2 regions of the Knoellia sp. p5-6-4 genome follow, and region 2 is predicted to be linked to the other one. Evidence: riboswitches for the same ligand, from Rfam matches in the RefSeq annotation. Region 2 holds a riboswitch; the other holds the start of a gene.
The links. A riboswitch is a leader RNA that binds a small molecule or an ion and turns the genes downstream of it on or off. The one in region 2 is predicted to bind cyclic di-AMP.

Region 1: linked by a shared signal. The riboswitch ahead of P2F65_RS10835 (transglycosylase family protein) and the one ahead of P2F65_RS17310 (C40 family peptidase) in region 2 are both predicted to bind cyclic di-AMP.

What each region holds. Positions count from the first base shown of each region.
Region 1 covers NZ_JARGZF010000001.1:2,223,261-2,230,982, reverse strand. The annotation lists gene P2F65_RS10870 (FUSC family protein) at 1-534, opposite strand, end outside; gene P2F65_RS10865 (CapA family protein) at 598-1,728, opposite strand; gene P2F65_RS10860 (hypothetical protein) at 2,173-2,436, shown strand; gene P2F65_RS10855 (hypothetical protein) at 2,705-3,106, shown strand; gene P2F65_RS10850 (hypothetical protein) at 3,115-3,348, shown strand; gene P2F65_RS10845 (GAF and ANTAR domain-containing protein) at 3,443-4,150, shown strand; tRNA gene P2F65_RS10840 (tRNA-Thr) at 4,245-4,317, opposite strand; gene P2F65_RS10835 (transglycosylase family protein) at 4,465-5,190, opposite strand; cyclic di-AMP (ydaO/yuaA leader) riboswitch at 5,200-5,379, opposite strand; gene P2F65_RS10830 (threonine/serine exporter family protein) at 5,582-7,090, opposite strand; gene P2F65_RS10825 (serine/threonine-protein kinase) at 7,101-7,722, opposite strand, start outside.
Region 2 covers NZ_JARGZF010000003.1:9,387-17,108, reverse strand. The annotation lists gene P2F65_RS17345 (thioredoxin family protein) at 1-296, opposite strand, end outside; tRNA gene P2F65_RS17340 (tRNA-Ser) at 402-473, shown strand; gene P2F65_RS17335 (NADP-dependent oxidoreductase) at 785-1,807, shown strand; gene P2F65_RS17330 (hypothetical protein) at 2,138-2,461, shown strand; gene P2F65_RS17325 (hypothetical protein) at 2,942-3,394, shown strand; gene P2F65_RS17320 (adenylate/guanylate cyclase domain-containing protein) at 3,768-4,592, shown strand; gene P2F65_RS17315 (hypothetical protein) at 4,609-4,821, opposite strand; gene P2F65_RS17310 (C40 family peptidase) at 4,918-5,400, opposite strand; cyclic di-AMP (ydaO/yuaA leader) riboswitch at 5,408-5,572, opposite strand; gene P2F65_RS17305 (putative immunity protein) at 5,852-6,286, opposite strand; gene P2F65_RS17300 (hypothetical protein) at 6,295-6,846, opposite strand; gene P2F65_RS17295 (hypothetical protein) at 7,050-7,364, shown strand; gene P2F65_RS17290 (glutaredoxin domain-containing protein) at 7,423-7,722, shown strand, end outside.

The sequences.
Region 1 (7,722 bases), on a different contig from region 2:
GCGCGACGGCTGCGCGCGGTCACCGCGGGCGAGTCCCCCGACCGCCCCGACGGCGAGGGCGAAGAGCGCAGAGAGCCCCGACACCAGCAGGGCGGGCCGCGAGTCGGCCGACGTGTGGGGCACCGAGGCGCATCCCCCGAAGGCGAACACCACGAAGAGCGAGCCCGGCGGGTGCCAGTCCTGGGCTCGAGCGAGCACCGAGGCGAGTGCGGCCACCGCTGCCGCGACCGGCACGGCCACCCACGCCGCGTTGGGCAGGGTCCCCACGGCCACCCCGAGCACCACGGCGCCCACCAGCACCGCTCCGGCGGACGCCTGCATCGCAGCGCGCGACAGGTGGACGTGGTTGCGCCCGTACAGCGACGTGAAGGCGCCGAACGCGGCATACATCGACCACTCCGGGCGCCCGACCAGTGCCACGGTGAGGAGCGGAACGAAGACGCAGGTGCCGGCCCGCAGGGCCACCCGGTGCGCGCCGGCGTGCGGACGGAAGTGGAGCAGGTCGAGGCCCGCGAGCTGACCTGTGCGCGGCACGGCATTCCTCCCTGTGGGGGCAGCTCAAGGGTCGCACAGGTGTCCAGAAGCAGACGGCCTCGGTCACCAGCGCACGTCCAGGACCGGGCCGTCCGCCTCCTCGGCCACGCCGAGGGCGGTCCCCACAGAGCGCCCGGCCCGGCTGAGGGTGTCGCCGAGCCAGCGGGTGTCGTCGGGGGACGCCCGCTCGAGCCGGAACCGCCGCACGACCAGGGGCACGAGCCTCAGCCCGAGCACCCCGGCGGCGCCCGGGTCGAGGCGGGCGAGGTACAGCGCCCGCAGGTCGTCGCGGTAGGCCTCGAAGCCGCCGATGCCCTCGTAGTCGTTGACCAGGTCACCGCACCCGTAGAGCACCAGCCCTCCCCGGTAGACCTCGATGGGCCGCGGGTGGTGCGAGGAGTGCCCGTGGACGACGTGCACCCCGGCGTCCACCAGGGCGTGGGCGAAACGACGGTGCTCGTGCAGGACCTCGTAGCCCCAGTTGCCTCCCCAGTGGATCGACACGACGCGCAGGTCGCCGGGGCGGCCGCCCTCGAGCAGCCGCTCGGCCACCCGGTGAGCCGTCCCCCGGCCGAGGTCGGGCAGCAGCGCCACACCCGGCCGTCCCGGCCCGGCAGCCCACTGCGGGGGCACCCCGCTGGAGGTGTCGCCGACCGAGACCACGACCACCCGCTGGCCTCCGCCGCACTCGACGACGGCCGGCCGCCAGGCGTCGCGCTCGTCCTGCCCGGCACCGGCCGTGCGCAGGCCGGCGCCGGCCAGGACGCGCAGGGTCTCCAGCAGGCCGGACCGGCCGTAGTCCAGCACGTGGTTGTTGGCCAGCGCCCACACGTCCGCTCGGGCGACGGCGACGACGTCGAGGTTGGCCGGGCTCATCCGGTAGGTGACGGCCTTGCCGCGGGCCCAGTCCGCGCTCTCGGTGACGCTGGTCTCGAGGTTCAGGATCCGCACCGCCGGGCCGAAACCGTCCATGGCCGCCAGGGCCTCACCCCAGGGCCAGGTGGGCTCGACGGCCCGCGGGATCGCGCCGTTGACGCGCTCGGCGAGGGCGACGTAGGTCCGGGCATCGTGCACGTAGTCCTCGTGCAGCTCGGGCGGTACGGGGTGAGGCAGCACCTGGTCGATCCCCCGGCCCGTCATGACGTCGCCGGCCAGGACGAGTCGGAGCTCCGCCGCCATGCCTCCTGCCGCCATGCCTCCTGACTACGTGCCCCGGGCGGATCTGCGCAGGGCCAGAGGTCATGCGGCTAGCGGGTGCTCCTGCCCGGGAGGTCCGGGGAAGCGCCGGACCCGCCGAGACGGTCGCGTCGCGCGGGGCTCTCGCTGCCGGGCGCGACCCCGTCGAAGCGGTCGAGGCGACCCAGCCCCGGGTCGTCCATCAGCGGCGCGTGCCGGCCCAGCCAGTGCGACCACCATCCGGCCAGACGGTCGTGGAGTCGGGAGCGAGGCTGGGGAGCGGCTTCCGCGGCTGCCTCCGCCATGACGACCTCCCCTGTTCTGCGCGCTTAGGCCTAGTACGCCTCGACCGAACGGGCCATGCGCCCGCAGGACCAAGGGTAGACCGGCTCGCCTCGCGGCGACAGTGCCTGCGCATTTTGCTGGGTGCGCGCAGGAGGTGGTGCGGAGCAGTCTTCTGTGGTGTCCCCGATGAAGCACACCGACGACGACGGCGAGCTGAGCGTGTTCGTCAGCGGGGACCTCGTGCTGTTCGCCTGCGACAGGGGCCACGCGTGGACCGCGCCGGTCTCCATCGAGCCCGGCGTGGGGCCGACGCGGCACCCGGACACCGACGTGGGTGAGACCGAGGACGAGCTCGAGGAGCTGTCCGTGGAGCACGAGCGCTATGCCGAGCTGGTCCGCCGCTTCGGCCCGGCCCTGCCGAGGGCGCTGGGCTTCGACTGACGCACGTCCGAGCACACCGTCCAGGGGGACCCGCCTTCTCGTCGAAGGGCTGCGTGTATGCCGCGCCGCGCACCCGTGCCGCACCGCGCGCCGCGTCTCAGCGCGACCGCGACCACCGGGCAGACTCTCGACACAAGAGCCCTCAAAGGGACAGGAAGAAACTCAAACGAAGGCACTGATACCAAAAATTGACCGTCCCTCATGCATTTGCATGAGTTACGGCCTACTGAAGTGGGTGCAGCCTTGAGCGTGCAACCAGGGGGGTGCCATGGAAAGAACAGCGATGTACATCAGGGCGATGATCACGGGAATCCTCTTCGTCATCACCGCCTACTGGCTCCTGGCCGTCGCAGGCCAGATCTCGTCGGTCCCCACGTGGGACGGCCAAGGGCACGTGCTCGACACCTACCAGCGGGCCAAGGACGTCCTGCTGGTCGTCCTGCCGCTGCTCACCACCGCGCTCGGCTACTGGTTCGGAGCCGCCGGTCGCGAGCACGCCGAGGCCAAGGCCGCCCAGGCCATGACCGAGGTCAAGCGGACCCAGCAGAAGCTCGAGGGCGTGCTGAGCACCAGCCGCGAGCAGGACCTGCTGAGCAAGGCCCAGACGCTCTACCCGGACGCGTTCGGGTTGTCGCGCTCCCACGGCGCACACGCCGCGGCCGCGCCATGACCACGCGGATGAAGCACACCGACGACGATGGCGACCTGAGCATCTTCGTCAGCGGCGGGGAGGTGCTGTTCGCCTGCAACCACGGTCACGTCTGGACGGCCCAGGTGTCCATCGAGGCCCATGCCGAGAAGACGTCTCACGGGCACGACGGCAGCGGGCACGACGGCAGCGGGCACGACGGCAGCGGGCCGGCGGAGCCCTGCGGAGGAGCCGCGGTCGCGCCCCGGCCCGGGGCTGCCTAGTACCTGCCCCCTTGGACCCGGGCCGTCCTCGACGGTCCGGGTCCAAGGGGTGGTTCCGCGCAGTTCGACCGTGCTGGCCGGAGATACTGGACGCATGCAGGAGCCCATCCCCCGCGAGTCCACTGAGGCGTTCGCCTCCCTCGCCGAGCTCGTCTACACCGGATCCAGCTCCCAAGAGGTCCTGGACGCCATCTGCCGCGCAGCGCTCGACATCGTGCCGGGAGCCGATCACGCCTGCATCTCCACCTTGGAGAAGGGCATGCGGCTGCGCACGCTCGCGGCCAGTGATGCCGTGGCGCGCCTCATGGACAGCCTGGAGAGCGAGGCACAGGAGGGGCCGTGCCTCGACAGCATCGTCGGGGACTCCGTCCAACGCGACGAGGACATCGCCTCGTCATCGACGTGGCCCGTCCTCGCCGAGCTCACGCTGAGCAGGACGCCGATCCGCGGCATGCTCGGGTTCAGGCTCCAGCAGGGAGCCGGCGGACGCTCAGCCCTGAACATCTTCTCCGACACCCCGGGAGCCCTGACCGAGGAGTCGGTCGGTGTCGGCGCCATGCTGGCGGCCTTCACCTCGGTGGCGCTCGCGGCCGCCGAGCACCTGTCCAGTGTCGAGAGCCTGCGCCGGGGACTGGACAGCAACCGTGAGATCGGGAAGGCGGTCGGGCTGCTGATGGCCGCCCACTCGGTCGATGACGAGGAGGCCTTCGCCATCCTGCGCAGCGCCTCGAGCCGGACCAACACCAAGCTCGCTGCCCTCGCCGAGCGGATCAACACCGCCCACCGGCAGCAGCTCGGCTGAGTTTCATCGCCCGTCCCGTGCTGCACCAGCATCCGGGGGAGCCCGGTGGGCCGGTCCCAGCGGGCGCGGGGAGGCACCTCGTCGCTGGCCAGAGAGCCGACGAGGGGACTCGAACCCCTAACCACCTGTTTACAAGACAGGTGCGCTGCCAATTGCGCCACGCCGGCGAGCCCGCACCGATGCCGCGGGATCGCCGAAATCGTACCCGGCACACCCGCCGGTGCCCGCAACCCACAGGGTCGGCGCACGGCATACGAACGGGGTCCTGCCCACGATGAGGTGGGCAGGACCCCGTTCGGCCAGCGCGCGAGGCGTCAGCGAGCGTTCAGGTAGCGCTGCAGGGCGCGGACGGTGTCGCGGTCGAGGTAGCGGGCGCCGGTGCGGGGTGCGCCGATCGTGGTCTGCAGGGCGCGCACCGTCTTGGGGCCGATGATGCCGTCGGGAGCCGAGCCGACCCGGCGCTGCAGGCGCTGGATGTCGGTGCGCGAGAGGCTGCCGTTGACCGAGCCGCCGACCCAGCGCTCGATGGCGGCGTTGGTGAGGGGGCCGCGGATGCCGTCGACGGCCAGCTTCCCCGTCGAGCTGGTGGAGCGGGCCGGGACCGCGGTGCGTGCGCTCGACCGCGAGGCAGCCACGGTCGAGCCCGCGTTGACGGCACCGCCGTTGGTGCGGGTGAGGCCCGCGACGACGCTGCAGTGCGGCCAGGCGCCGGGGCCCTGCACCTGGAGGACCTTCTGGGCGACCATGATCTGCTGGGCCTTGCTCGCGCGGTCGGCGGTGTAGGCGTAGCGCTGGCCGCCGAACGCCTTCCACGTGCTGTACGAGAACTGAAGGCCGCCGTAGTAGCCGTTGCCGGTGTTGATGTTCCACCGGCCGCCGCTCTCGCAGCTGGCGAGGCGGTCCCAGACGGTGCCGGCCTGGGCGCCGGAGGCGGTGGCGAGGCCGGCGCCGACGGTGGCGACTCCGGCAACAGCGACGCCGGCCATGCGCCGGCGGACGGGGCTCTGCTTCCGAGCGGAGTGCTTCGGGGCATAGAACATGCGCGGGGATCCTCTCCTGACGTGCGCCGAAGAGGTGAGCTGTCGGGTTCGGGCTGTCAGGCGCCCGGCCGGCGGACCGGCTTCACCCCAAGGCCCGCCGGAGCGGGCCGAGTTGGTTCCCCCACCCTCGTCCTGCCCGGGGATCTCCCGGCGAAACACCCGCCGGACGAGGTTAGGCGCTGCGGGTGTGCGTGCTTGGGTGTGCTGTGTGAAGTTGTGAGACCCGGGAGAAAGGCGCTGAACCCGGCGGCAATCGGTGCCAAGCGAAGACGGTACCGGGGGTTGTCGAATCGCGACAAGCAGTTCGCCGTAATCCGTTCGTGATCTTTTGGCGGCCCGCCTCGGCAGGTTTTGACCGGGTATGCCGCGGGCGCGGTGTCGCGCCGCGACGTCACCGCCGTCGGGCCCGGCGCTTCTGGACCATCCGGTGGTCGAACGGCGCGCCGAGGAGCTCACCGAGCGTGGTCCCGGTGGCGATGGCCAGCAGGACCGCGAACGCCCCCAACAGCGTCGTGATGCCGCCCTGGAGGGAGAGGCTGCCGGCGTCTGCCGACGCGTGCGTCACCATCTCGTAGAGACCCCGGAATATGGCCAGACCCGGCAGGAGGCCGTAGGACGCGGGCACGACGAGCACCATGGCCGGTGCCCCCATCCGCAGCGCCACCAGCCGCCCGACGAACCCGAGGGCGATGCTGGCCAGGCCTGCTGCCGTCAGCGCTCCGAGGCCGGGCACGAGGCTCACGACCAGCGACAGTCCCACCCCTGCCCCGCAGAGCAGGCCTGTCGGCAGGACCAGCTCGCGCCGCGAGCGCAGCGAGACGGCGCCCGCCAGGCCGACGACGATGGCACCGAGCACACCGAGCACCACCGGCGCGTCGGTCGCCCTCAGCTCGAGGATGCTGGGCGAGGCCAGCGACAGGTCGAGGGCAGCCGTCAGCTTCAGCGTCATCGACAGCGCGGCGGCGACGCCCAGGATGATGCCCGCCGTGGTGAGGAGCACGCCGAACATGCGGCCGGCTCCTGTCACCGAGTAGCCCGAGATGACGTCCTCGAATGCCGAGGCGACCGTCCGCCCGGGCAGGAGCACCACGATGCCGCCCGCCACGATGTAGGCGAAGTCCGCAGAGCTCACCGGCAGCGCGCCGGCCGCCCCCACGGAGAACGCGCCCCACGCGATGGCCGTGGCGATGAACCCGCCGATCGCGCACTGGTAGAACTCGGGCAGGCCCCGCGCCCCCAGCCTGCGGGCTGTGCTGTCGACGAAGACGGCCGAGACGCCTGCGACGAGCGAGGCGGACAGCGAGGCGCCGAGCATGATCGCGACCGCGGCGGACAGCACCCCCATCGAGCCGTGCACCACCCAGCGCGGCCAGAACCGTGGCATCCGCCGGATCTCCCGCAACCGCGCCGCGGCCGCCTCACGGTCGTAGCTGCCGGCCACGAGGTTCTCGACGAACTCGTGCACGGCGACGAGCCGGGCGAAGTCGCGCGTCGCCGAGCGCACGACGCGCAGCATGGTGATCTGGCCGCCCGAGCTGGTCGTGCACTGCACGAGCAGCGACTGCAGGGTGATGTCGACCTCGAGGTTGTCGAGGCCGGCCGCGGCGGCGACGGCGGTGACGCTCGACTCGACCTGCGGCGCGCCCGCCCCACAGCGCAGCATCAGTTCCCCCACCCGCAGCGCCAGGTCGAGCGAGGCCCGGGCCTCCCGCTCCTCCGCGGCGGCGGCGAGCACGCGGGGGTTGCGGTAGGGCGTCAGGCGCAGGGAGTCGGCGATCGGCAGGGTCTCGGTGAGCTCCTCGCCCCGCCACAGGCCCCGCGGCACCCGCGGACGGCGCGGCAGGGCCCGCCGCTCCGGCAGGCTCGACTGGCTGGCAGGGCCCTCGGCAACATCCGTCATCGGCGGCTCGTCATCGGGGCGGGCCCACCCCTGCCCAGATCTCCGAGGGCGCCTGCCACGGCCACCAGAACGGAGCGCCGGCGCGCTGGTAGGACCACAGGGCGAGCCCGGCCGCCACGACCAGGCCGAGCAGCACCGCCACCTGCGCGCCCCGGGCGCCCGGGGCGAGGCCGCGCACGGCGCTGCGGGTGCCACGACGCAGGGCTGCTCCCCCTGGTCCCCACCACGCCACGAGGGCAGCGAGCAGGCCACCCACGGCGATGGGCACGGCGGCGTTGGGCTCCGGCGAGCCCCCGGTCACGGCAACGGTCGCGAGCGCGGTGCTGAAGACCGCAGAGACCCCGACCAGGAGCGGCAGCAGGAGGCCGCCGAGCGTCCCCAGGGCCCCCACGACCAGGTGCCAGGGGCTGGCCGCCACGGCCAGCGGCACGTCGCTGCGCCGCCGGCCCCGGTGGTGGCGCCGCATCACCAGAGACGTCACCGAGCGCTCCGCCGTGCGGGCGGTCCAGCACCAGAGCACGACCAGGACCGCACCGACGACGGGCCAGGTGGCCGTGACGGCGACGACGCCGAGCAGCAGCGCGAGCAGCGTGCCGCTGCGCTGCGGGCGCCCGATGCGCGGGTCGGGCTCG
Region 2 (7,722 bases):
GACAGCACCTCCACCAGCTGCCCAACAGTCGGGGAGCCCGCCAGTCCGTCGGGGGTTGTGAAGACACGACATGCCAGTGCCGGCTGCTCTTTCCCTGTTGCGAACGGGTCCCGGCCGTCCACGAGCACCGTCGGTGAGCCGATGAAGCCCAGCCGCTCAGCGTCCTCGGGTGACTCCACCCGGACGTGCTCGACCGCGTGGTCACCGCTTCCGATGGTCGCCAGGGCGGATCGAAGCCGCTGCTCGACCACAGCCTTGTGGGGGCACCCCTCGAAGTACAGCAGCTGAACGTGCACGCCCACATCATGGCCCGCGTGACATGGACTGGGCAGGCAGAGCACCCACGCGAGACTGCCGTCAGACCTCGGCTGCCTCCTGGGCTGCCAAGGTGCCTGAGGGGTGCCCCCAGGCCAGACGGCCCTGTCGAACTCCTAGACCGGGTGTCGCAGGTTCGAATCCTGCCGGGGGCACCAGAACGCTTCTCAGTTGCGTGGCCCTCCAGAGTCGGACAGTCGCGAAGCCTGCGCCGCCCAGCGTGGGTGTGGCTACCCTCAGCGCGTCCGGGCCGGCTGGGGATACCGGTCCCCGGCAATGCCCAGCCGTGCACAGCCAGCCGCCTCGGTGGGGGTACCTACGGCGGTCCGGGAAGCCGCCCTCCGCCTCAGCGTCGCCTCCCCATCGGCCGTGCCGTAGCAAGCGGTGAGAAGGGTCACGGCATACCGGAACGGGCCATCGCTGTTGCGCACAGAGGCAACCTTCCCCCGAACCACTCAGGAGGTCATCCATGACCGACGCCCCCGCACCGACCACCGCGCCGCGCGAGTGGCGGCTCGCGTCCCGGCCGACCGGCTGGCCGACGCCGGAGAACTTCGAGCTCGCCGAGTCCGAGGTCCCCCCACTGGCTGAAGGCCAGATCCGGGTGCGCAACGAGGTGCTGTCCGTCGACCCCTACATGCGCGGCAGGATGAGCGCGGCCAAGTCCTACGCTGCGCCGTATGCCGTCGGCGAGGCGATGACCGGAGGCGCCGTGGGTGTCGTCGAGGAGTCGCACGCCGAGGACTTCGCGCCGGGCGACCACGTGCTGCACGGCCTCGGCTGGCGCGAGGTCGCCGTGCTCGACGCCAAGGACGCCCGCGTCGTCGACGTCGCCGCCGCCCCGGCCTCCGCCCACCTGGGCGTGCTGGGCATGACCGGCCTCACGGCATACACGGGTCTGACCCGGACCGCCGCCCTGCGCGAGGGCGACGTCGTCTTCGTCTCCGGTGCGGCAGGCGCGGTCGGTGGCGCCGTCGGGCAGATCGCCAAGGCGCTCGGCGCCGGCACGGTCATCGGCAGCGCCGGCTCCCCCGAGAAGGTGCGCCACCTCACCGAGGACCTCGGCTTCGACGCCGCATTCTCCTACCGCGAGCAGCGGCCGTCGCAGGCACTGCGCGAGCTCGCGCCGGACGGCATCGACGTCTACTTCGACAACGTCGGCGGCGACCACCTCGAGGCGGCCATCGGGTCCCTGCGGCTCGGTGGCCGGGTCGCCGTCTGCGGGATGATCTCCGTCTACAACGACACCGAGCCCGCGCCGGGCCCGCGCAACCTCGCGCGCCTCATCCAGACCCGCGGTCGCATCGAGGGCTTCCTCGTGGGCGACCACTACGACCTGGCGAACGAGTATGCCGCGCGAGCGGCCGGGTGGCTGGCCGACGGTTCGCTGTCACTGCGGGAGACCACCGTCGACGGGTTCGAGAACGCGGTCGACGCCTTCCTCGGTGTCCTGCGTGGCGACAACACCGGGAAGATGGTCGTCCGCCTCTGACCCCCAGCCTCGCCGCCGCCCCCACACCAACCGACCTCGAGGGCGAGGGGCGGCGGCCGGTGCCGTTCACAGGAGCAGCCGCAGCTGCTCGCCTTCCAGCACCAGTTCGGCACGACGCAGTTCACCAGCACGCCGAATCCAGCGCCGATGTCCTCGACCGCGGTCGCAAGCGGACCAACCCCGCCGTGGCGGCCGCATACTCCGGCGACCACCCCGTCGAGCTCACAGAGCAGATCCTCAGCCGAGTGACATCCCGGCCTAGACCCGCGCCGTGGGTGATGCGACTCCGGGCCACTGGATTCTTCAGCACTTACGTTAGATCATATATTCATGGACTCTGGCACCGAGCTACTGGCCATCCGCGCACAGGTCGCTTCCCTCCTCGACCGCCTCGACAGACTCATCTGGGAAACCCAGGGTGCCCCTCAGGGCGATGCCAATCGCGTCAAGTCCCTCGAACGCACCAAGGCGATCGAGTGGGTACTGCGCCAAAGTGGCAGTCCCATGCGCCCCGTCCAGATCTGGGCCGAGCTTCAGAAGCTCGGCAGGGAAGACCCCAAGATGGAAGTCCAGGTCACGACATACGACCTCTGGCAGAGGGGTCGGATCGACAGGGTTGGACGCGGCCTGTACGTCACCAATCCAGACGCCTGACCATCTCGGCGACAGCAGCACAAGCCAAGCCCGCGCAGGTTCCTGAGAGGTGGCCCGAAGGGGGCTCGACACGGCGTGAGGACCGCCGCCCGGAAGATCAGCCAAACCCACTGAGAGGCACCCAGGCTGCCGGGCAGATCCAGGTCACCTCTCGGACCGCGTGCGCGGTCCACGGACGACGCCTCCTCCACATCTTCACGACGGCGTGGTCGGGTCACGGTCCACCTGTTCCTTTCAGCGCGGAATCCGCCATTTGGCCGTTTCCCCATCCGAAGGCACGGCGCAACGCTGGTCCTGTCAAAGGGCGCAGACCTGCGCGGCACGGCAGGGCCGCGTGGAGTCGGGAGGGGAGGCCATGGGGCAGCGAGGACATCGACGCGGCGGGAATCGGACTGGTCCTCGTGCTCCCTTGCGACAGGCTGGTCGGCCAGCTGAGCGAACAGCAATGCGCTGTTCCGACCTGATGGCCCGCGGACGGCCATGAAGAGCGAGACGAAGTGGCTGGCAGGCCTCGCGACGATCACGGCCCTCGGCTTAGGAACCATCGTGGTCGTGTCGGAGACGGGGGTTCTGCTTTCGCCTGGCCCCCCACCCCCGGTCGTCACGTACGCAAGCGGGGCCGACTCACACGCGGCTCAGCGGGTGCGACAGTGCATCGACACCGGAGATGAGTGCGAGCACTACCGGACGTACAAGAAGCAGATCTTCGCCGTCGCCGTGTCTGACCAGAACGAGAAGTGCAACGGCCTGCGCACCGATTATCTGAAGGGGTACTGCGACGGCTCGGCGGAGAACGAGACCCAGCAGAACGGCATACACGACCGCGCCACCCAGATCCTGATCGACGGGCGAGACAGTGACCCGCCAGAAGACTCACCCGGCCGAGCGCGGCCTCGACCAGCGGAGCGTGGCGGAGATGTCGCACCAGGCTGACTTGGTAGGACGCGCCGACGCACACCGCCGGGGTGCCGGAGTGGGTGCGTGCGTCCGACGCAAATGCTCCGCAGCCACTGGTTCGGATCGTCGAGGACGTCACCGAGGTGCCCCTGCACCGTTACCTGACCGAGCACGTCGCGCCTTCGGGAGGCCGGGTGAGGTGAGAGCTGTCGCAGAAGGGCCCACCGAGATGAGCCGGCCGCGTACCGGCTCTCCCTGGCGGCGCACCGTGGCGGGCGGGGGTCCACCTCGTCCCGTGGGGCCGCCGACACCCCCGACCTGGGAAGGGCGGCCGGCCGGATGGAACCCGGCCCGGTGGAACCCGGCAATGGCCTGCCCGGTCGGGCCCTGCCGGCGTACATTCGATGGCATGGCCGACAAGGGCCACCAGTGGACACCTGACGAGGTCCGCGCGTTCATGCGCGGCGAGAGTCCCGAGTTCGCCCGGGAGCGCCGCCGGTTCATGCGGATCCCCGCCAACCCGCGCTGCAAGCTGTGCCTCGCACCGTTCGGGGGCGTCGGCGGCGTCATGTTCAAGGCCGCCGGCTTCGGCCGCTCCCCCGGCAACCCCTCGATGTGCGTGAAGTGCCAGAAGGTGCTGCGAGACCAGGGCCTGACGGGGGTCGAGATCCCGGTGACGCTGCTCTTCTCGGACATCCGCGGCTCCACCGGGCTCGGCGAGCGGATGCGCCCCAGCGAGTTCAAGGACTTCCTCGACCGCTTCTACCGCCTGGCCACCGACGCGATCGTGCACAACGACGGCCTCGTCGACAAGATCGTCGGTGACGAGGTCATCGGCCTGTTCTTCGGCGGGATCAGCGGGCCGAACCACGCGGGTGCCGCGATCGCCGCCGCGACGGAGCTGGCCGACCGGACCAGCCGCCCCAACGCCTCACCCATGGGGCCGATCCCCGCCGGCACCGCCGTTCACACCGGCGACGCGTTCGTGGGGTCCACCGGCCCGGAGGGGACGGTCCACGACTTCACGGCGCTCGGCGACCCCGTCAACACCACCGCCCGGCTGGCGTCACTGGCCTGTGCCGGAGAGGTCATCGTCAGTGTGGCCGCCGCCGAGGCGTCCGGCACCAACATCGAGGGCCTCGAGCGCCGCAGGGTGGAGCTCCGCGGACGCTCCGCCCCGCTCGAGGTCGTCGTGCTCCGGGCGGCCCAGGCCGGGATGGCGGCGCGCTCCTGACGGCGGTGGCCCGCCGTCAGGAGCCGCGCCTCTCCTGCGTCCGTCGCTCCCGGTCGAGCCGGGCACGGCGGGCTGCCGCGACCTTGTCGGCCCGCTCCTGCTCGAGGCGCCGCACCGGGTCGTTGTGCTCGTCGAGCTGCGCCGGACCGTAGATCTGGTAGCCGAGGTGCTTGATCCGGTAGATGATCCGGTACCCGATCGAGAGACCTTCACGGTCCGCCTTCGCCACCACTGCTCCGATCGCCGCTGCCTGCTGCCTCCACACCCACAGTAGGCGTGTTGAGGCGTGTTCGGCCCGGCGACCCGGTCAGCGGACCCGACGACGTCAGCGGACCCTGGCGAACGTGACGGCTGACGTCCAGAGCCTGACCTTCGAGACGACCTTGCCGGGTCGCGGCGAGTGCCAGATGTAGCCGCTGCCGGCGTAGATCCCGACGTGGTAGATGCTGCGGGACCCGCCGAAGAACACGAGGTCGCCGGGACGGGCACTCGTGCGCGGGATCTTGATCGTGGCGTCGTACTGCTGCTGGGCCGTGCGAGGCAGGCGCCTGCCGACCTTGCCGTAGACGTACATCGTCAGTCCGGAGCAGTCGAAGCCGGTGCTGGGACTCGCTCCACCCCAGGTGTAGCGAACTCCGTTGAGGGAAGCGGCGACGCGCACTGCCTGGTAGCTGACCGAGGCGGGGACGGCGGCCTCCGCCCGTTCGGTGGACGAGGGGGCGACGAGCAGGCCGGCTGCGAGGAACAGGGCCATGAGGAGGGATGCCGCGCGGGCGGGCAGGGGGATGCGCAGGGTGGATGTGAGCATGGGGCGGCCAATCTTTCGGATCCGCCTGCGAAGAGTGACCTGTCGGGTTCGGGCGCCGAAAGATGGCCCGGCCGCAAAGCGGCTTCACCCCAAGGGACCTCATGACCTCGACGGCCGGGCCCCGCACTTCCTGGGTTCTCCGCCCCCACCACGGTCAGGGTGCTGCTGGCTTGTCGCCCGCGCGAGTGGTGGGGTTCGGCGTCCGCGCGGACCGCCCCACCTGATGGTGGGGACTGTGAAGCCCTCTGGGGGCGAGTCCTCGGCGTCCCGCCGGCTGCCTGGTGGGCCGGGGTGGCGTCGAGGCTTGGCGCCAGAGACTAGTTCGAACGAACTAGTTACTGCCAGAGGCAATCCGCCCGATTGGCCCTATTCATCCGCAATCTCGGAGCAATTTCAGCCATTTGGCGTAGGGGCCTCGTACAGGCGTCGTAGGTGCGCCGTCGCCGCCACGTCAGGCGGGGAAGGCCACCCGCACCAGGTCCCGGGGCACGCGCGCTTGCTGCCACCGTCGCTCCGCCGCCGCCGCAGCCGGGTCCCCCACTCCCGCCAGGCTGGCCGCGGTCGCTGCGTATGTCGCGGCGTGCGACGCGTGACGCGCGACGCGCGCCGTCGCCGCCGCATGCCCGGCCGCCCGGGCCGCGGCGCGGGCAGCGGGGTCTTCCGCCCGCCGGGCCGCGGCCTGTGCCGCCAGGGCAGCTGCGGCAGCCTCTCCCGCCCTGATCTCTCCCGCTGCCCAGGCGCGTGCGGCCTGCACCGCCGTGCGCGGGCGGTCGTCCCCGGGGCACGCCCGCTCGAAGGCGGGCAGCACGTGCTCGGCGCAGTCGGCTGCCCAGCGCGCCAGGGAACTGCGCCCCTGCCCGTCCAACCGTGTGGCGACCTCTCCCATGACGACCCCTAGTGCGCGAACCGGCTTGCGCCAGAGGAGGACTGCTCAGCGGAGCCTGTGCGTGCGGCCAGCAGGAACAGGACCCCGGAGACCACCGCAGGAACGAGGACGAGCGCGATGGACAGCGGTCGGGCCCACTGGTCACCCGCGCCGACCATGCTCAGCACCAGCGGCACGACGACGATGGCGAGCAGCAGCGCCCCGGCCTCGGCCGGACGCGAGAGGCCCAGCACCGCGAGCGCCACTCCCACGATCAGCACGAGCACCAGCCCTACCGGCCCGTTCTGGTCCTCCCAGTCGGACCAGCGCCCGTAGTCGAGCAGCTGCAGGACGCCGAAGGCGATGGGCACCAGGCTGACCACGGCGAGGACGGGCACGGCGACCGAGGGGCGCAGCCACGCCAGCAGACACAGCAGCCCCAGGGGCACCCCCACTGCGGCGATGAGGCCGATCGCCTCCCAGCCACCCACATCGGTCACCGTGTAGCCCACAAGCATCAGCGACGTGAAGCCGCCGAAGGCGGCCATCACCGCGAACCCGGCCCACCTCAGCGCTGACATCGACAACACCTCCGTCCCCTCACGGTGGGCTTCCGATTCCCTTGCCCGCCAGAGCCGTTGGTCCCCTGTGGTTGCCGTGACGAAGCACCGGCCGGCACGTGGACGGGGGGACCAACGCCTCTGACCGGCCGCCGGCCCCTCGCACAGGCTGGGCGTGGAAGGGCGAGGGCCGCCCCTCCGGCGCCACCCCGAGGAGGGAACCGATGACCGAGCACGGCATGGCCGTGACGACCCACACAACCGAGATGCGCCAGATCCGTGAGGCGAACGCGGCCCTGGCGCGAGGCGCGCACCCGACCGCGCGGTCGATCGGACTCCGCAGCAGCTTCGCCGACGACGCGGTGCTCTTGCGCCTCAGGCCCGTCGGCCCACCGTCGTACCCCTACGTCTACGGCGTGTTCGCCCGCGACGAGCGTCGGCACCACGACGGCCGAGGCGTGTCCATCGAGCTGCACACGGCACAGCTGCGAGCTATCAGCGCACAGCTGCACCTGCGCGGGCACGCCTGGGGCGTCTGACACCCAGCGGGCCGGGCCGCGGTGCCAGCGCCGCACCGCCGGCGGCTACCGTTGCCGCATGCCCGCCCCTCCCCCACCGCCCGACACGAGGTCGTCGACCGTGCGGCGCTGGTGGCTCCCTGGCTGGGTGGCGGCCGTCGCCGTGCTCCTGCCGGTCCTGACCGCGCCACCTTCGGTGTCCGACCTGGCCGTGTCGGCGGCCATGCTCGTCGCCGCGTGGGTGCTCTCGCCGAGGTTCTTCCCCGCGTCGCCGGGCGACCACGAGGCGCGACGCTTGGGCGAGGAGACCGGCGCACCAGTCATCTACTGGCGCCCCGGCTGCAGCTACTGCCTGCGACTGCGCCTGGCGCTCGGTCGT